Regions from separate parts of the Halomonas flagellata genome, predicted to be linked through region 1. Evidence: predicted binding sites of a transcription regulator. Region 1 holds the regulator's gene; each other region holds the start of a gene.
The links. The regulator sigma-54, encoded in region 1, starts transcription at its own class of promoters, with help from an activator protein. The targets are predictions, from matches to a motif close to TGGCACNNNNNTTGCTNT.

Region 1 (4,715 bases):
GAAGACGATATCGGCGTCGAGGGGCACGCCGCGCTTGAAGCCGAAGGACTCCACGGTCAGGGTCAGCTGGTCGGCCCGGTGGTGGGCCACCTGATCGCTGATGCGCCGGCGCAGCTCGTGCACCGAGAGCCGTGAGGTATCGATCACCAGGTCGGCCAGGTCGCGGATCTCGGCCAGCGCCGTCTCCTCGGAGTCGATCGCCTCGGCCAGGGTCATGTCGCTGTCGCGCGTCAGCGGGTGGCGCCGGCGGGTTTCCGAGTAGCGCTCGAGCAGGATGCGGGCGTCGGTGGTGAGGTAGATCACCTGGCCGTCGATCCCGCGCGCGCGGACCTCCTCCAGCAGGCTGGGAAAGCGTTCCAGCGCATGGGGCAGGTTGCGGGCGTCGATGCTCACCGCGATCGAGGTGTGGAGGGAGTGGTCGCTGCTGAGTTCGTCCACCAGCGGGCCGAGCAGCATGGCCGGCAGGTTGTCGATGGCGTAGTAGCCGAGATCCTCGAGCGCCTGCAGTGCGATCGACTTGCCTGAGCCGGATCGGCCGCTGATGATCACGAGCTGCATGGCGGGTCTCCTGGTCGTGTGGCTGGCCGGGTGGCCCGGTGAGGGGCGATCAGCCCGAGGATTGTCGTCGGATCGCCTCGATGAGTCGTTCATGAAGTTCGCGCTGGCTCGCGCTCTTGCGCAGCCGGCCCCGGGTCTCGGCATCGTTCATCACGCCGGCGACCTGGGCCAGCAGCGCGAGGTGGGCATCGTCTGCCTCTTCCGGCACCAGCAGCACGAAGATCAGGTCCACCGGTTCGCCATCGATGGCGTCGAAGTCGATCGGTTCGGCCAGTTTCAGGAAGCCGGCAATGGGTGCCTTGCAGTGCGGGTCGCGGGCATGGGGAATGGCGACGCCGTTGCCGATGCCCGTGCTGCCCAGCCGTTCGCGGCCGATCAGGCGGCCGAAGACTTCCTGGCTGTCGAGGCTCGGGGTGTTCTGGGCGATGAAGGTGCTGAAGAACTCCAGGACCCGCTTCTTGCTCCCCCCGGGCACGCCGAAGAGGGTGCGCTCGGGGGGCAGGATGGCTTCGAGTGTCATGATGGATCAGCGGGCGCCGGCGCCCTGGGCGCGGGCCTGGACCTTCTCCTTGTGCTTGACCAGCTGGCGGTCCAGCTTGTCGGCGAGGGCGTCGATGGCGGCGTACATGTCACCGTCCATGGCCTCGGCGTGCAGATCGGCACCGGCGGCATGCAGGGTGCAGGCGGCCTGCTGGCGGGCCTTCTCGACGGAGAGCGTTACCTGCACGGTGGTGATGTTGTCATAGTGGCGTTCCACGCGAGTGAGCTTCTCGCTCACATAGTCACGCAGGGCGTCGGTCAGTTCCACATGATGGCCGGTGATGTTGACTTGCATGACACGCTCCTTCGTCCTTCGATTGGTGCCTCGATTGTAACCCTTTTTCCTGCCATGCAAACCCCCCGTGAAGGGCGACGCCCGCAACGCCTGGCGCATGCCGCGACAGCGCCCGGAAACCCACTGGTGGCGGGCGCTCCGGGCGCTGTCGATGCCTCACCTCAGCCGCTTGCGCTCGCTGGAGGAGGGGATGCCCATCGCTTCCCGGGTGAACCTTGGAGAGCGCAATGGTCGTCGCCGTCCCCTTCTCACCTCAGCCGCTTGCGCTCGCTGGAGGAGGGGATGCCCATCGCTTCCCGGTACTTGGCAATAGTCCGGCGCGCGACGCTGATGCCGGCCTCCTCGAGCAGTGCCACCAGCCTGCTGTCGGAGAGCGGCTTGCGTGGTGGTTCCTCCTGGATCAGCTTGCGGATGCGGGCGCGAATCGCCGTGCTCGAGTGGGCGTCGCCATCGCCGTTGCTGACCTGGCTGGAGAAGAAGTACTTCAGCTCGAAGACCCCGCGCGGGGTATGGATGAACTTCTGGGTGGTGACCCGTGAGATGGTCGACTCGTGCATCTCCACGGCCTGGGCGATATCGGCCAGTATCAATGGCCTCATCGCCTCCTCGCCCTGCTCGAGGAAGTCGAGCTGGCGCGCCATGATCTCGCGCCCCACCCGTAGCAGGGTATCGTTGCGGCTGGACAGGCTCTTCATCAGCCAGCGCGCCTCCTGCAGGTGATCCTTGAGGAACTGGTTGTCCTGGCTCTTGTCGGCGCGGCGAATCAGTGCCGCATAGTCGGGCTGGATGCGCAGCCGCGGCAGGGCCTCGGGATTGAGCTCCACCTGCCAGCCGCGGCTGTCGTGACGGGCGACCAGATCGGGAATGACGTAGTCGCTGGCGGATTCCGAATAGCGGCTGCCGGGTCTCGGGTCCAGCGAGCGGACCAGGGCGGTCACCGCGTCGAGGGCATCGTCGTCGAGGCCGAGGCGTCGCCTGAGCAGGCGGCGGTCATCGGCGGCCAGCGCCTCGAGGAACTGGCGGACCAGGCGGCGGGCCTGGGGCAGCAGCGGGGTATCGTCGGGCAGGGCGGCGAGTTGCAGCATCAGGCATTCACGCAGGTCCCGGGCGAAGATGCCGGTCGGTTCGAACTGTTGCAGGCGCAGCAGTACCTGCTCCACCTCGCGGCTCTTGAGGCCCTCGAGCCCCTGGCCCCTGAGCCCGTCGCGCAATTCGTCGAGCGGCTGGGTCAGGTAGCCGGCGCCGTCCACGGCGTCGATCAGGCTCTCGGCGATGTGCCGCTGGCGCTCGTCCAGGTCGGTCATCGCCAACTGCCAGGCGAGATGGCTCTGGAGGCTCTGGCCCTCGGCCTGGCGTTCGAAGTCAGGGCCCTCGCCGCCACCGGCGGGGGCGCCCAGGTCTTGATAGGTGTCCGACCAGTCGCTGTCGACGGAGAGTTCGCTGGGGATCTCGCTGGCCCAGTCGTCAGCGGGCGTCTCACTCGCCGCCTGCTCGCCGAAGCCGTCGTCGAGCTCCAGCATGGGGTTCGCTTCCAGGGCCTGCTGGATCTCCTGGCGCAGGTCCAGGGTGGAGAGTTGCAGCAGGGCGATGGCCTGCTGCAACTGAGGTGTCATGGTCAGTTGGGTACCGACGCGCAGTTGCAGAGATGCTTTCATGGCCATGAGAGGTGTGTGCTCATTCGCCGAAAACCTCCACCCTAGTCCGCTGTCGGTCGTCTTGCAAGGCTTTTATTAGCAATAAGCGTGCCATTGGCAATTAGTGTGCCTATTTGTAACAATGGCCTTTATATCAGAAAGTTGCGGTTCCGGTGCTCAGAGGCGGAAATCCTCGCCGAGGTACACTTCCCGTACCCGCTGGTTGGCCAGGATCGCCTCGGCATCGCCTTCGGCGATGATTCGGCCGTCGCCGACGATGTAGGCGGTGTCGCAGATGTCGAGGGTCTCGCGCACATTATGGTCGGTGATCAGCACGCCGATATCACGGGCCTTCAGCTGGCGGATGATACTCTTGATCTCGCCCACCGAGATGGGGTCGACCCCGGCAAAGGGCTCATCGAGCAGGATGAAGGCGGGCTCCGTGGCCAGCGCCCTGGCGATCTCCACCCGCCGCCGTTCGCCGCCGGAGAGGCTCATGCCGAGGTTGTCGCGGATATGGGTGACATGGAAGTCCTCGAGCAGCTGCTCGAGTCGGGCGCGGCGGCCGGCGCGGTCGAGATCCTTGCGGGTCTCGAGGATCGCCATGATGTTGTCGGCCACCGAGAGCTTGCGGAAGATCGAGGCCTCCTGGGGCAGGTAGCCGATGCCGGCCCGGGCCCGCTCGTGCATTGCCGCTCGCGTCAGGTCCCGGTCGTCGATGTGCACCTCGCCGACATCGGCACGCACCAGGCCGACGATCATGTAGAAGGAGGTGGTCTTGCCGGCGCCGTTGGGGCCGAGCAGGCCGACGATGCTGCCCTGACCGATGGCGAGGCTGATGTCCTGCACCACGCGGCGGCGCTTGTAGCTCTTGGCCAGATGGCTGGCGCGGAGTGTCTTCATGTCGTCCCTTACTGCTCGGGCTGCAGGGTCATGCGCACGCGCTGGCGCTCCTGGACGCCCTCGGCCTCGGAGCGGGCCTGGACCACGCGACGATCGAGGAAATACTCCAGATAGCCGCCATCGAAGGTGTCGCCGGCCTGGTGCAGCTCGGCACGGTCGATCAGCTCCACCCGCCGCTCGGCGACGTAGTAGACGATGGTGCGCCCCCAGCCGCGCACGAGCGGCTCGTCCGGCGCGGGCTGCTGCTCGATGTAGGCACGCTCGCCGGTGGCGATGGCGTGGGAGAGTTCGCCTGCCTCGTTGCGGCGGATCTCGACCCGGTCACCGGTCAGTCGCATGCTGCCCTGGCGGATGTCCACCTCCCCGGTATAGACGGCGGTGCCGGCGCGGTCGTCGAGATCGAGCTGGTTCGCCTCCACCTCGATGGGGGCGCTGGCGTCGCCCTCGAGGGCCAGCGCCGGGGGGGTGGCCAGGACCGTGAGCGCCAGTCCGAGCAGTGCCGGGGCCAGCAGGGAGGCAGGGGACTGTTGCGTCATGGCTCGGGGTCCTCGTCGGTGGGGGGCGTCTCGGGCGGATGGTGGCCGCGAACATTGTCGGTCAGGCGGACGCGATTGTCATGGATCCAGGCGTCGAAGCGCTCACCGCGCATGCGTTGGGGCGGCTGCTGCAGCAGCGCCGCGGTCTCGCTCCAGGCGTGGCCGGTGTCGGCATCGAAGTGCAGGATGTCGGTGTCGAGCTGCCAGCGCTCCGCGGGGGCGCGCAGGCGGGCGTCGCCGGACAGGGTG
Region 2 (4,715 bases), on a different contig from region 1:
GGTGGTCAGGCGCCGTGCCTGGAGGTCGATGTCGGTGACACGCTCGCCGAGCACCAGGGCGATGTCGTGTTCGGCGTACCAGTCCGCCCCGTTCAGGGTCAGGGCGTCGTGGGTCATTTCGCCGGCGAGCAGTGGCGAGAGCAGGATGCGGTTATAGGCCGGTACCCGCTCGTCGCCGATCACGGTGATGCGCGGCGGGCGCCCCGGCTGCTTGACCAGGGCCTCGACCAGGCGGTGGCCGGCCATGCCGTTGCCGACGATTACCAGGTGTTCGGTTGCCGGCGAATCGGGATGTCGATGGCGCATATCCTGACACCTCTCTTGATGCGGAAATGACGAAACGAAAGAAGACGCCTCGGCGCCGCCTCCCCTCTCGGGGAGTGCACAGAGACGTCTTCGTCGTGATATGTCGTGCGATCGCCATTGATCGCCGTGTGCCATACCCAATCAAGAATCCGGCCAGGATGCCGTAATTATCAGTTTTCTTGAGCTTTATCAGAGGATTGTGAGCTGCCGGAAGGGGTGGCCGGGAATCCCGTCCGGCGGGTAGTGCACATCAGTGGTGCGTGGCCGCATCGAAATGCACAGGGCTGTAGCACTCTTCCAGGGTGCGCAGATCCAGCGTCCGGCCGTGGTCGCGCATGTGCCGGCCGATGTGCTCGGCGAAGCGGCCCGCTGCCGCGGCCGTGGGCCGTAGCACCCCCTCGCCGTACAGGCGCTGGTGGACCGGCGCGCCGTCCAGAGCCAGGCCGTCGAGGTGGCAGATCGAGTGGTCGAGGTAGGGCGGCAGGGCGAGCCAGTCATGGGCCTGGCGGCGCTGCTCGGCGGACTCGGCGAGCCAGCTGCTGGCCCGCTCCAGGGCGCGGATCAGCGCCGCCTGGGTAGCCGGGTAGCGCCGGGCCCAGGCGCCAGTCACGCCGAGCACCTTCTCCGGGTGATCGGGCCACAGCTGGGCGCCGGTGGCGATCGGCCGCCCCGCGCCGCGGTGGCGGGCCAGGGTCCCCCAGGGCTCGCCGGCGCAGAAGCCGTCGATGCGCCCCTCCTGCAGCGCCTCCACCATGCGGGGCGGCGGCAGGGCGATCAGCTCCACGTCGCGTTCGGCATCGATGCCCGCCAGCGAGAGCCATTCGCGCAGCTGGTAGTGCTGGCAGGAGAAGGGGTAGACCATGGCCAGGCGGGGGCGGCATTCGCCCGCTTGCTGACGCAGCCAGTCGGCAAGCGCCCGGGCGCTCGCCGCGGGGTCCTCGCCGAGTGTCGCGCCGCTCTCGTGGCATAGCGTCTCGGAGAGCGTGAGGGTATTGCCGTTGCGGCCCAGGATGATCGGTGCCCGGACATCGCAGGGCGCCCGGCCCAGCCCCAGGCTCATGGCCAGTGGCAGGGGCGCCAGCATCTGGGCGCCGTCGAGCAGGCCGGCGGCGACCTTGTCACGCAGGGTCGACCAGGCGTTCTCCCTCGACAGCGAGACGTCCAGGCCCTGCTCGGCGAAGAAGCCCCGCTCCCGGGCGATGATCAGCAGGGCGGCGTCCAGCAGGGGCATGAAGCCCAGCGACAGGCGTTCCAGTTCGGGGGGTGTGGCCGTCGTGCTCATGGTTGCCTCTTTCATGACAGGGGCCCTACTCGGAAGATCGAGAGTTCAGGCGTTCGAGAATGTCGATGACGCTGTCGGCGACCTCGGCCAGACGCTGGCCGCGATCCATGGCCAGCTTGCGCAGCATGCGGTAGGCCTGCCCCTCGTCGCAGTCCTGATGCTTCATCAGCAGGCCCTTGGCGCGCTCGATGCGTTTGCGGTCGGCCAGCTGGTTACGAGCCTTGTCGAGTTCCAGGCGCATGGACTGGAAGGCGTCGAAACGGGCGATGGCGACCTCGATGATGGCCTTGACCCGGCCGGGCACCAGGCCGTCGACCACATAGGCGCTGACACCCGACTGCAGCGCCGCCTGCATGGTGTCGGGGTCGTGCTGGTCGGCGAAGAACACCACCGGACGCGGATTCTCGCGATTGAGCAGGGCCATGCTCTCCAGGGTGTCCCGGTCGGGGGATTCCATGTCGATGATCACCACGTCGGGCTGGTGGCGGGCGACCATCTCGTTGAGGCTCGCCGGGCTCTGCAGGCGGCAGATGACCGTATGGCCCTCGCGGGTGAGGGCCTCCTCGACCATGGCGGCGCGCACGACCTCGTCGTCGACCAGCAGGATATTCAGGGGTGGTGGCATGGCAGTGTCGCTCGTCATGTTGCGTGCGTTTACTACTCTGTTGTGCAAGATGCATTCCAGGTACGGCTACCGCGAGGCGGGACGCCCCTCCCGGGCGGATGGGAGGGGAGCGTAGCCGTCGTGTCGAGGAGCCGTGGGCACCAGGGTGGTGCAAGTAGCGCGCGCCGGTGATAGTCGTTGGTGCGGCAAGCGGGGGGAGGGTTCCCCATGCGTTCGGCCGGGACGTCACAGGTCGCTGGATATTTGGTGAAAAGCCTGGCATGGCATGTGTCTTGCTTATGTCAGGTCAAACGGTGAGGAGAGCCATGCCGGCCCTCCGAGACCAGGCAACGACGCCCGCCAGCGGCCCATTAACAGGGAGGCCGCTGGTGGGCGTCGTCGTTTCCCGACCGACTGCGACAGGAGATCGTCATGCATCAGGCCCGAACCACCTGCCCCTACTGCGGCGTCGGCTGTGGCGTACTGGCCTGCGTGGAGAACGACCGGATCACCGGGGTGGAAGGCGATGCCGATCACCCGGCCAACTTCGGGCGGCTGTGCGTCAAGGGCTCGGCATTGCACGAGACCCTGGGGGACCACGGCCGGCTGACCCGCCCCCGCGTCGACGGCGTCGAGGTGGAGTGGGACACGGCGCTGGATGCCGTGGCCGACCGGCTGCAGGCGACTCGCCGCGACCACGGCAAGGACGCGGTGGCGGCCTACCTCTCGGGGCAGTTGCTTACCGAGGACTACTACGTCGCCAACAAGCTGTTCAAGGGCTTCCTCGGCACCCCGCACCTGGATACCAACTCGCGACTCTGCATGGCCTCGGCGGTGGCGGCCTACAAGCGCGCCCTGGGGGCCGATGCGGTGCCCTGCAACTACGAGGATATCGAAGACGCCGAGCTGGTGGTGCTGGTGGGCTCGAACCTGGCCTGGAACCACCCGGTGCTCTACCAGCGCCTGCGCACCGCCAAGAGTCGCAATCCGCTGCTGCGGGTGGTGGTGATCGACCCCCGGGTGACCGACACCTGCGAGATCGCCGACCTCTACCTGGGCCTCAAGCCCGGCAGCGACGCCCGGCTGTTCAACGGCCTGCTGACCTGGATGGCCAACAAGGGCAAGCTGGATCGCGTCTATCTCGAGAAACACACCACCGGTTTCGATGCCGCCCTGGCGGCGGCCCGGGAGGAGGACGACTCGGTGGAGGCCATCGCCGCCGACTGCGATGTCGACCCGGAGCGTCTCGAGACCTTCTTCTACTGGTTCGCCAGCCAGTTGCACGTGGTGACCCTCTACTCCCAGGGCATCAACCAGTCCTCCAGCGGTACCGACAAGTGCAACGCCATCATCAACTGCCACCTGGCCGGCGGCAAGATCGGGCTGCCCGGTGCCGGCCCCTTCTCGATCACCGGCCAGCCCAATGCCATGGGCGGGCGCGAGGTGGGCGGCCTGGCCAACCAGCTGGCCGCCCACATGGACTACCACAGCCCCGGCGCCATCGACCGCGTCACCCGCTTCTGGACGACGGAATCGCTTGTCCCGACCCTGCCCGAGGGGCCGGGCCACAAGGCGGTGGAGCTCTTCGAGGCGATCGAGCGGGGCGAGGTGCGGGCGGTATGGATCATGGCCACCAACCCGGCGGTCAGTCTACCCGACGTTCACCGGGTGCGCCGGGCCCTGGCGAAGTGTCCGCTGGTGATCGTCTCCGAGTGCGTGGCCGACACCGACCTGCTGCCCTACGCCGACATCGTGCTGCCGGCCTCGGGCTGGTCGGAGAAGGACGGCACCGTGACCAATTCCGAGCGACGCCTCTCCCGCCAGCGCGGCATCCTGCCGCCGCCGGGGGAGGCGCGTCACGACTGGTGGATCATCACCCAGGTGGCCCACCGGCTCGGGTTCGGCGAGGCCTTCGCCTTCGAGCATCCGAGCGAGATCTTCGACGAGCATGCCCGGCTGTCGGGGTTCGAGAACCTGGCCGGCTCCGAGTCCGCCCGGCTGTTCGATATCTCCGGCCTGGCCGGGCTCGACCGGGCGGCCTATGACGCCCTGGCCCCGATCCAGTGGCCGGTGACGGCCCGGGCACCGCAGGGGACGGCGCGGCTGTTCGAGGATGGCCGTTTCGCCACCCCCGATGGCCTGGCCAGGCTGATCCCGGTGTGGCCGCGCGAGCCCGAGCAGGCGCTCAGCGAGGCACGCCCGCTGCGCCTCAACACCGGACGGGTGCGCGACCAGTGGCACACCATGACCCGCACCGGCCGGGCGCCGCGGCTGATGAACCACCGCGCCGAGCCCTTTATCGAGGTGAGTCCCGAGGATGCGGCCGCCTGCGGTGTAGCCGATCAGCAGCTGGCGCGCTTGACCGGCGCCGGCGGCGACTACCTGGGCCGGGTGCGGCTCTCCAAGGGGCAGCGCCGTGGCGAGGTCTTCGTGCCCATGCACTGGACCGGCCAGTTCAGCGGCTGCGCGAGCATGGGGGGACTGCTCGAGGCGCACCTCGACCCGGTGTCGGGGCAGCCCGAG
Region 3 (4,715 bases), on a different contig from region 1:
GCGACTCCAGCCCCTCGGGGGTCTGTTCCCAGCGCACCTGGGCCGCCGGCGAGCAGACGCCGCGGGTGTTGGGCGACTCGCCGGTGAGATAGGACGACAGGTAGCAGCGCCCCTCGGCCATGATGCACAGGCTGCCGAAGGCGAACACCTCCAGCTCCACCGGGCTCTGCCTGGCCAGGTCGCGCACCTGGGTGATCGACAGCACCCGCGGCAGCACGGCGCGCTTGATGCCGAACTGCTCGTGGTAGAAGTGCAACGCCTCATGGCTGGTGGCCGAGCCCTGCACCGACAGGTGCCGGGGAAGGGAGGGATGGCGGCGGGCGGCGTAGTCGAGCAGGCCCATGTCGGCCAGGATCAGGGCGTCGACGCCCAGCTCGACGGCCTGGTCCACGGCGCGGGTCCACAGCTCCCAGCCGTCGGGCTGTGGATAGGTATTGATGGCGCAGAACACCCGCTTGCCGCGGGCGTGGGCATAGTCGATGCCTTCCCGGGCGCGCCGGTCGGTGAAGTTCAGGCCGGCGAACTGGCGGGCGTTGGTGGTGTTCTGGAAGCCGAAGTAGACGGCATCGGCCCCTTCGTCCACGGCGCGCTTCAGGGCGGGCAGGTTGCCGGCGGGGCAGACGAGCTCCATGGCGGACTCCTGTCGATGAAAACCCGACCATGCTAGTCGACCATCCTTGCCTGGCCCTTGACTGGCGTCATGGTGAGGAGGCATTCACGATTGGCGTGATCCAGGTCATGCCGGGGCCATGAGGAGGACTCCTGACGAGGCCTTGCGGGAGCCTCTGGCCTAGTCTGGGTATAGACACGCGCACCATGCGAGGTGGTCATGGACATTGAACGCCTGTTCGACGCGAGTTACGTGCGGGTACTGAGCCGAGAGGTCGAGGGACGGGCGTTCTTCGTGGCCTTCTATGAGCGCTTTCTCGCGGCTTCCCCCGAGGTCGCAGAGAAGTTTCGCCATACCGACATGGCTCGCCAGCAAGCCATGCTGAAAAAGGCCTTCTATCACCTTCTGGCGTTCTACGCGTCGAGCCATGCCGACTACTACCTGCAGGAGGTAGCGATCAGCCACGATCGCGCGCACCTCGACATACGTCCCGGGCTGTATGACCTCTGGCTAGAGACCCTGATCGACACGGTTCGAACCTTCGACGAGCAGTTCGATGACGAGGTGGAGCTGGCCTGGCGGCTGGTGATGACGCCGGGCATCGTCTTCATGACGTTCCATTACGACCGGGGTGTCCGCTCCAATTAGACCCGTGCCACGAGCCCCCCATGGGCGGTGCCCATGGGGGGCCGATGCGGTGGATTCATTTGATGGCTGAATCAAGAAGAGTGGGCCGGCCTGGCATCGCAGAGCGGGCAGAAGTCGGCCTGTTCGCCGTGGCCCAGGCGCAACCCAGTGTGGTGATCGGCGATCTGCCGGTAGAGCAGCTGAAAGCTCGGGCTGCCCTCGGCGGGGCTGTCCAGCGGGATTCCGGACGTCATGCCGTCAAGCTCCCCGGCAGGGACCTGTCGCTCGATGAGTGGGAAAATGTGCTGGTTTTCAGTATGCAGGTGGTGGTGGTAGAGCTCGCTGAAGGCTTGGCCCAAGTTGAGCAGGTTGGCGTCAGCCTCGGCGTCTGGCGTCTCGTCCGCCATTCGGTGGAACGCCGCCTCGAGTTCGCGGCCGTAGGTCGTGATGCGTCGGTGCTCCTCGACCAGCACCTCGAGGGTGTCGCGGCTGTCGGGATGGCGCGCGGCGAGGCGCTCGAAGAGGGCATCCTCCACCCGGTGATGCCACTCCTCAGGCTGCCGGGTGAGGTAGTGGCAAAGCCGTGCCAGCAGTCGGTAGTCGGGGATCTCCTCGCAGGCCGCGATATGCAGCTGGCGGTCGAGGATGCAGAGCAGCGCCTGGTAGCGGTAGTGGTCGACGTGCAGGCGTTCGAGCAGGATGGCTTTCATGGTGGCCTCCCAGGTGCGTCGCCGCCAATGCCGACGACGCGCCGTTCTCGGTGTGGCCGGGCTTAGCCGGCACGTTCGAACAGCAGGTTGTTCTCCAGGTGGATGTGTTGCATCAGGTCGTCGCGGAACTCGCGTAGCCCGGTGTAGAGGGCGCGCCAGGTGGTGCAGGCCCCCTTCGGCGGGGTGATGTCGTCGGTCAGCATCGCCAGCCTTTCAAGGTGCTCGCCGTGGTCGTCGTGCTCGTGGCGCATCACCGCGATGGGGCCCCGGGCCTGGGTGCCCATGCCCTGGCGAAGCATCGGGAAGAGGATCTGCTCCTCCTTCTGCATATGGCTCTCCATCTCCTGGTGGAGCAGCATGAGGAGATCGGCCAGGCCGTTGGGGCAGGTGACGCGCTCGCCATGGACCTGCTCGACGCGGCGGGCCATGCGCACCAGCTCGGGCAGCTGCTGGCGGTGGATATCGTGGTAGCGGGTGAGGATATGCCTGATCAGCTCCTCGTTGCTGGCCGACTGCCAGTCGCGCTCGTCGCTCGCGCCCGCCGGCAGCGCCTCGAGCTCGGCGACCAGGGCCTCGGGCGCCAGACCAACGCGATCGGCGGCCTCGCGCAGGCTGATACGGCCGCCGCAGCAGAAGTCGATATTGTGGTCATGGAAGACGCGGGTGGCACCGGGCAGGGTCAAGGCGGTACGACCGACGCTCTGTTCCAGCAGGCTCATGGTGTGGACTCCTCGATGAAGTTGGATGGCATTCTTGATAGGCAAGGGGCGTGCCAGGTTGCGAGCGCCCGTCTCTTGCGGTAATACCGGCTTGAGGGTGAAAATTACCCGGTTAAAATCGGGTAAATAGAACCCAGAAAGGTAAATATCACCATGCTTGATGAGACCCTGCTGGCGGACCTGGTCGCCGACCTGCCCAGCGCCGTGCGCCTGCAGCGATTGACGTGCACCCTGCGCGAGGGCTTTCGCTGCGGCGCCGTCTGCCTGCTGCGCCTGGAGGAGAATGCGCTGGTGCCGGTGGCCGTGGATGGGCTGGTGCGCGAGGCGCTGGGTCGGCGCTTCGAGGTGGCCCATCACCCACGCCTGGCCACCATCCTCGCCAGCCGGCGCACCACGCTCTTCCCGCCGGATGCCAGCCTGCCGGACCCCTACGACGGTCTGGTGGAGCAGCAGCCTGGCCAACCGCTGCACGTTCACGACTGCATGGGCATCAGCCTGCACGTGGAGGCCGAACCCTGGGGCGTATTGACCCTTGATGCGCTGGAGGCGGGCACCTTCGATGCCGCCGATCGCACGGCCCTGGAGAGCTATGCGCTGCTGGTCGAGGCGGCGGTGCGGGTCAGTCGCCTGGAGCGGGACCTGCGCGCCCTGCGCATGGCGCAGCAGGACGGCAGCGTGGCCCTCGAGGCGCCCGAGGCGCGCGACATCCTCGGCCACAGCGTGGTGCTCCAGCGGCTGCTGCGCGAGCTGGACGTGGTGGCGGCCTCTGACCTGCCGGTACTGCTGACGGGGGAGACGGGGGTGGGCAAGGAGCTCTTCGCGCGTCGCCTGCACCGGCGCTCCGCCCGCCGCGCCGCGCCGCTGGTGCAGGTCAACTGTGCCGCGCTGCCCGAATCCCTGGCCGAGAGTGAGCTGTTCGGCCACGTGAGGGGGGCCTTCTCCGGCGCCACCGCCGGGCGTGCCGGCCGCTTCGAGGCGGCTGATGGTGGCACCCTGTTCCTCGACGAGGTAGGCGAGTTGCCGTTGCCCGTCCAAGCCAAGCTGCTGCGTGCCCTGCAGGAAGGCGAGGTGCAGCGCCTGGGCGAGGACACCCCGCGCTGCGTCGACGTGCGGATCATCGCCGCCACCAATCGTCGCCTGGCCGACGGGGTGCGCGATGGCCACTTCCGCGCCGACCTCTACCACCGGCTGTCGGCCTACCCGGTGGCGATCCCGCCGCTGCGCGAGCGGGGAAGCGACGTGCTGGTGCTGGCCGGCCACTTCCTGGAGATCAACCGCACCCGGCTCGGGGTGCGCAGCCTGCGCCTCTCGCCCGCGGCCGAGGAGGCGCTGCTGGCCTACGCCTGGCCGGGCAACGTGCGCGAGCTCGAGCACGTGATCAGCCGCGCGGCAATCAAGGCCCTCAGCCACGGGGCGCGGCGCGACGATATCATCACCCTGGAACCAGCCTGGCTCGATATTCCCGGCCGTGCGGAGGTGTCCAGTGGCGCATGGGAGAGACCGGAGATGTCGGACGAGATTGCGCCACCGACGCTGCGTGAGCGAGTGGAACAGGCTCAGCGCCAGGCGATCCGCGAGGCCCTGGCCGCCTGCGACGGGCGCTGGGCGGCGGCGGCCAGGCGCCTGGAGGTGGACGCCAGCAACCTGCACAAGCTTGCCAGGCGGCTGGGGCTCAAGGCCGGGGGCGGGACACGCTGAAGGCCGACTTGATCCTCCTGACCTGACGGCTACCCTGTAAGAAGCAAAATATATACATCTTGATGCCCGTGCGTTGGTTCTGGCGGTTCACGGCAGTGGGTGGTCGCCACAGACGGGAGGAACTGAAATATGAACATGGGTCGTATCGCATCGATTTTCCTGATGCCGACCGGACGCCTGATGCCAGCCGGGGGCTAGCCCATGATCAAGGTGCATCTCTATCGCTATCATCCCGAGCAGGACGACCTGCCGAGAATGGCAACCTTTGAAGTCGAGGAGCGTTTTCGCCAGGCCATGGTGCTCGACGTCCTCGAGCACCTCAAGCAGCAAGATCCCACCCTGGCCTATCGG
Region 4 (4,715 bases), on a different contig from region 1:
ACCTCCATCGGCATCGCCCGCTACCCCGAGGACGGCGAGAGTGAGGAGGAACTGATGAAGCGGGCCCAGGAGGCGCTATCCCGGGCCGGCAAGGCGGGGCACGGTCGCCACGACTTCGTCGATGCCCGTCTGCGGCGCCGCCTCGAGGAGCAGGAGGCCGTCCGTCGCCAGCTTCAGGAGGCCTTGCTGTCACCGAGCAAGCACTTCCATATCGTCTACCAGCCCCAGGTCGATTCCGTCGATGGAACCTGCCGGGGACTCGAGGCGCTGGTACGCTGGCAGCACCCTCGCTGCGGCCTGCTGGATCCGCGAGACTTCCTGCCCGAGGTCGCCGAGATGGGCCAACTGATCCGGTTGGATCGCTGGGTGCTGGAGCGGGTCATCCTCCAGCATCGGCAGTGGCAGGAGGAGGGCTCGGCGCTGGCGACCCTCGGGATGTCGGTGAACCTCGATGCGGCGATGCTGGAGCAGTCGGTCTTCGACAGCCGCCCCCTGGATCACTTCCTGCGCCAGCAGGCGGAGGATCTCGCCTGGCTCTCGCTGGAGATCGAGGGCGCCGGCCTGGCGGCCAGGGGCAAGGCACATGCCCACCTGCTCAAGCGGCTCGAGCAGTTGGGCGTCGCCCTGGTGGCCGACGAGCTGGGTTGCGACCCCCTCGACCTGCTCCAGCTCTCGGCGCTGCCGGTCACCCGGGCCAAGGTCAGTCGGCGGCTGGTCAGCGGGGTCGGCCGCGGCCCCAATGCCGATCGTACCCTGGCGGCGCTGGCGCCGTGCCTGGCGGCACTGGGGCTGCGGACCGTGGTGGTGGGGGTGGAGACCCACGCTCAGCTGGAAGCGGTTCGCGGGCTGGGCTTCGAGCTGGTGCAGGGCAATCTGTTCTCGCCGCCGCTGGGTGTCGCCGAACTGGCGGCCTGGCACGCAACGTCACAGCAGTGACGGGGCGTGCCGCCGGCCGAGGATGAGTGGTCGGAGGAGCGGGGCGGTCAGGCCGAGGCGTTGAGGCGCCCGGGCTGGCGGCCGGTGCGACCGCGGGGGTCGTAGAGGGTCTTTTCCGACACTTCATGGATGAAGTCGAGCATGCGCTGGTTGTGCGCCAGGCGCATGCCCAGCAGCTGGCCGGCCAGGCGATTGAGGCGGTCGGCCCGCTCGGTCGCGCCCAGGGTGGCCTCCCAGCCCGCCAGGCAATCGGCATCCCGGGCGGCTGCCCGGGCGCCCTCGTGGCCGTCGCGGTAGCCCAGGCGCCGCTGCACCTGGCGGCGCAGCTGCTCCATGCCCTCGAGCTCGACCAGCAGGGCCTGTTTCTCCGTGGCGATCCTCTCGAGCCGGCTGCCGTCGATCTGCCCGGCGGTCAGCGCCTCGAGCTCCTCCTCGAGCAGGGTGACGAGGGCCGCGAGGCGCCCCTGCTGGTCGTTCAGCAGCCGCGCCAGGCTCATGCCTCGTCTTTCCCCAGCATCTCGCGCACATTGGCGATCAGGCCGTCGGCGATCCGGTCGGCGCGGATCTCGAGGCGCCCCTCGCGGATCGCCTCGCGAATCTCCTCGACCCGCGCGGTGTCGATGTCCTGGCTGCCGTCGGCCGCATGCCGGTTCAGGTGGGTCGCTGCCGCCGGACCGGCATCCTGGCCGCTCGCCTGGCTTGCGCTCCTGACCTTCTGGGGCTCGTCGCGCGGCTGGGGCTGGCCGGGGCGGATCAGCGGGTTCTGGTTGTCGATCTTCAAGATGGTTGCCTCGTGACCGGTGCCTTTGTCCAGAAAGTGAGTCCAGAGAGTGAGTCCAGGACGTGAGTGTCTGGGTGCCTGACCGGACTATCGGCCGTCTCGACGGAAACTTTAGGCCTGCCGCGCCGTGGCTGGCAGCCTAGCCAGGGGGGACTCAGAAGTCCACGGCGAGCCGGGCGTCACCGACGACCGTGGCGGTGATCAGGTCGCGGTTGGCGAAGCGCACCCTCACTCGCTCGCCTTCGCCCCCGGGCTCCAGGGCCTCGCCTTCGCGGGTCACGCGAAAACTCGCTCCCTGCGCTTCGACCGTCACCTGCTGGCCGCGTTCGACCAGTGGCCGGGTCTGGAACTGGTGGGCCTGCAGCGGCGAGCCGCTGGCCAGCCGGCGCTGGGCGACCTGGCCGAGGACTTCCGCCTCGTCGAGTACCGCCTGGCGCGGCAGTCGGCTCAGGTCGCCGCGGCGGGTCTCCAGCAGCTCGTCGGTGATCGTGGTGCCCGGCGCGATGTCGCGTGCCGCGACCGGATAGTCGCCGATCACGCCCACTTCCGCCTGCAGGTAGCGCACCTGGCGGCCTTCCTCGCCGCAGCGCACGCCCACCGACACCCGGCCGAGCACCGGCCGGGAGGCATGGGTCAGGAATGGCTGCGGCGCCTCGCAGGGCGGCAGGTGGGCGGACGGCGGATGCACCTCGATGACCACTTCCTCGCCATGCCCCTGCGCCTGCTCATAGAGGAAGGCATGCACTCCGGTCATCAGGGCATCGTCCGCCAGGGTCGGCTGATGGACGAACAGCCACGCCAGCGCCAGGCAGGCGCCGAGGAGCCGGCGTGGGCGGTGGGAAGAGGCATCGGGCATGGCGCGCTCGCGAGGGTCGGATGGGACGCTAGGAGCATTCTAGCGGGGCGGACGAAAGCGAAAGAGTCGAAATGGACGCGGAAAGCGGGACTGTTCGTTCCTTTGGGATGACGCCGGGCTGGCTATTCTCCATCGTCAACGAATTCCGTATTCAGGGGAGCGCCGTCGTGATCGATCAGCTCGAAGCCGCCTTCAACTTCCATCAGCAGGCCCTGGGGCTGCGCCAGCAGCGCCACAAGGTGCTGGCCAGCAACATTGCCAACGCCGACACGCCGGGCTACAAGGCGCGAGGCATGGACTTCGCCAGCGAGCTGAAGAAGGCCGTGGAGCATGGGCGCAGCGGCGGCAAGGGGCTGGCGCTCTCCCGCACCGCCGAGGGGCACATCGCCGGCCAGGGGGTCGCCCCGGCCAGCGGCGGCCTGCTCTACCGCGTGCCCGACCAGCCCAGCCTCGACGGCAACACCGTGGACATGGATCGCGAGCGCACCCAGTTCGCCGACAATGCTGTGCGCTACCAGGCCGGCCTGACCATCCTCAACAGCCGCATCCAGGGCCTCAAGACGGCCATGCAGCCCGAATAAGGAGCCTCACCCATGTCGATGTTTTCCGTGTTCGATATCGCCGGCTCGGCGATGAGCGCCCAGTCGCAGCGCATGAACGTCACCGCCAGCAACCTGGCCAACGCCGACAGCGTGGCCGGGCCGGACGGCGAGGCCTACCGCGCCAAGCAGGTGATGTTCGAGAGCCGTGCCGCCGCCCAGGGGATCGGTGGCGTCGGGGTACGCGAGGTGGTCGAGGATCCCTCGCCGATGCGCATGGAGTACCGCCCCGAGCACCCGCTCGCCGATGACGAGGGCTACGTGGCCATGCCCAATGTCGAGCCGGTGCACGAGATGGTCAACATGATCTCCGCCTCGCGTTCCTACCAGGCCAACGTCGAGGTCATGAACACCAGCAAGCAGATGATGCTGAAGACCCTGACCCTGGGCGAGGGCTGACCGCCATGACCACCACCATCGATTCCAGTGTCATCGGCCGCATGAATGCCGGCGCCTCCGGCAGCGTGGATGCCAGCCAGTCGGCCGAGCTGCGCGACAACTTCATGACCCTGCTGATCACCCAGCTGCAGAACCAGGACCCGCTGAATCCCATGGAGAACAGCGAGATGACCTCCCAGCTGGCCCAGGTCAACACCGTCAGCGGGATCGAGGAGCTCAACGAGACCCTGAGCGGCATCACCAGCCAGATCGATGCCGGCCAGACCCTCCAGGCCACGGGGCTGATCGGCCAGGGCGTGTTGGTGCCGGGCGACCGGGTCCTGCTCGAGACCGATGCCGAAGGGCAGGTGCATACCACGCCCTTCGGCATCGAGCTCGAGGAATCCGCCGACAACGTCCAGGTAACCATCACCAATGCCGATGGTCAGGTGATCAACCGCTACGACATCGGCCCGGCCAAGGCCGGGGTGGAGTCGTTCAGCTGGGACGGCAAGACCAGCGAGGGCGAATCCGCCGTGCCGGGCGCCTACCGGGTCGGCATCGAGGCCACCCGGGGTGACGACAGCCTGGACGTCGAGACCCTCAACTTTGCCGTGGTCAATGGGGTGACGCCGTCCGATGACGACGGCGGCGTGCGCCTCGACCTGGGCGCCGTCTATGGCCAGGTCGCCCTCGACCAGGTCAGGCAGATCCTGTGATTCGCATCCGCCATCGCAACTGCACCACCACCAAGTCAAGCCAGTAGGCAGAGGAACCAGACATGGGCTTTTCACAAGCACTCAGCGGCTTGAATGCCGCGGCGTCGAAACTGGGCGTGTTGGGCAACAACATCGCCAACTCGCAGACCGTTGGCTTCAAGGCCTCCAATTCGCAATTCGCCGATGTCTTCGCCAGCTCCAGGGTTGGTCTAGGCACGCGTGTTTCGGCCACGTTGCAGAACTTCAACGCAGGCAATATCGAGGCCACCAACCGCGAGCTCGATCTGGCGATCAGCGGCCAGGGATTCTATCGCTTCGAGCAGGGCGGCGAGATCGTCTATTCGCGCAACGGCCAGCTCAGCATGACGCCGGATGGCTTCCTCGAGAGCGCCACCGGCGCGCGCATCATGGGCTACGGCCTGAACGCCGCCGGCGAGGTGCAGACC

Region 2: MKP05_RS04125 (ANTAR domain-containing response regulator) is a predicted target of sigma-54. The motif match lies at 2,255-2,272, and genes of this name have one in related genera.
Region 3: ytfE (iron-sulfur cluster repair protein YtfE) is a predicted target of sigma-54. The motif match lies at 2,705-2,722, and genes of this name have one in related genera.
Region 4: flgB (flagellar basal body rod protein FlgB) is a predicted target of sigma-54. The motif match lies at 2,595-2,612, and genes of this name have one in related genera.

What each region holds. Positions count from the first base shown of each region.
Region 1 covers NZ_JAKVPY010000001.1:134,430-139,144, forward strand. Annotated here, with positions in the region: gene rapZ (RNase adapter RapZ) at 1-558, opposite strand, end outside; gene ptsN (PTS IIA-like nitrogen regulatory protein PtsN) at 608-1,078, opposite strand; gene hpf (ribosome hibernation-promoting factor, HPF/YfiA family) at 1,085-1,393, opposite strand; gene MKP05_RS00625 (RNA polymerase factor sigma-54) at 1,642-3,054, opposite strand; gene lptB (LPS export ABC transporter ATP-binding protein) at 3,205-3,930, opposite strand; gene lptA (lipopolysaccharide transport periplasmic protein LptA) at 3,939-4,466, opposite strand; gene lptC (LPS export ABC transporter periplasmic protein LptC) at 4,463-4,715, opposite strand, start outside.
Region 2 covers NZ_JAKVPY010000004.1:32,496-37,210, forward strand. Annotated here, with positions in the region: gene MKP05_RS04115 (NAD(P)/FAD-dependent oxidoreductase) at 1-306, opposite strand, end outside; gene MKP05_RS04120 (CmpA/NrtA family ABC transporter substrate-binding protein) at 557-1,588, opposite strand; gene MKP05_RS04125 (ANTAR domain-containing response regulator) at 1,614-2,213, opposite strand; gene MKP05_RS04130 (nitrate reductase) at 2,625-4,715, shown strand, end outside.
Region 3 covers NZ_JAKVPY010000007.1:119,313-124,027, forward strand. Annotated here, with positions in the region: gene ubiU (ubiquinone anaerobic biosynthesis protein UbiU) at 1-631, opposite strand, end outside; gene MKP05_RS07750 (globin) at 830-1,258, shown strand; gene MKP05_RS07755 (hemerythrin domain-containing protein) at 1,330-1,947, opposite strand; gene ytfE (iron-sulfur cluster repair protein YtfE) at 2,010-2,666, opposite strand; gene norR (nitric oxide reductase transcriptional regulator NorR) at 2,820-4,364, shown strand; gene MKP05_RS07770 (succinate dehydrogenase iron-sulfur subunit) at 4,569-4,715, shown strand, end outside.
Region 4 covers NZ_JAKVPY010000007.1:25,827-30,541, forward strand. Annotated here, with positions in the region: gene MKP05_RS07295 (EAL domain-containing protein) at 1-936, shown strand, start outside; gene MKP05_RS07300 (flagella synthesis protein FlgN) at 984-1,433, opposite strand; gene flgM (flagellar biosynthesis anti-sigma factor FlgM) at 1,430-1,717, opposite strand; gene flgA (flagellar basal body P-ring formation chaperone FlgA) at 1,872-2,573, opposite strand; gene flgB (flagellar basal body rod protein FlgB) at 2,741-3,154, shown strand; gene flgC (flagellar basal body rod protein FlgC) at 3,167-3,571, shown strand; gene flgD (flagellar hook assembly protein FlgD) at 3,577-4,269, shown strand; gene flgE (flagellar hook protein FlgE) at 4,332-4,715, shown strand, end outside.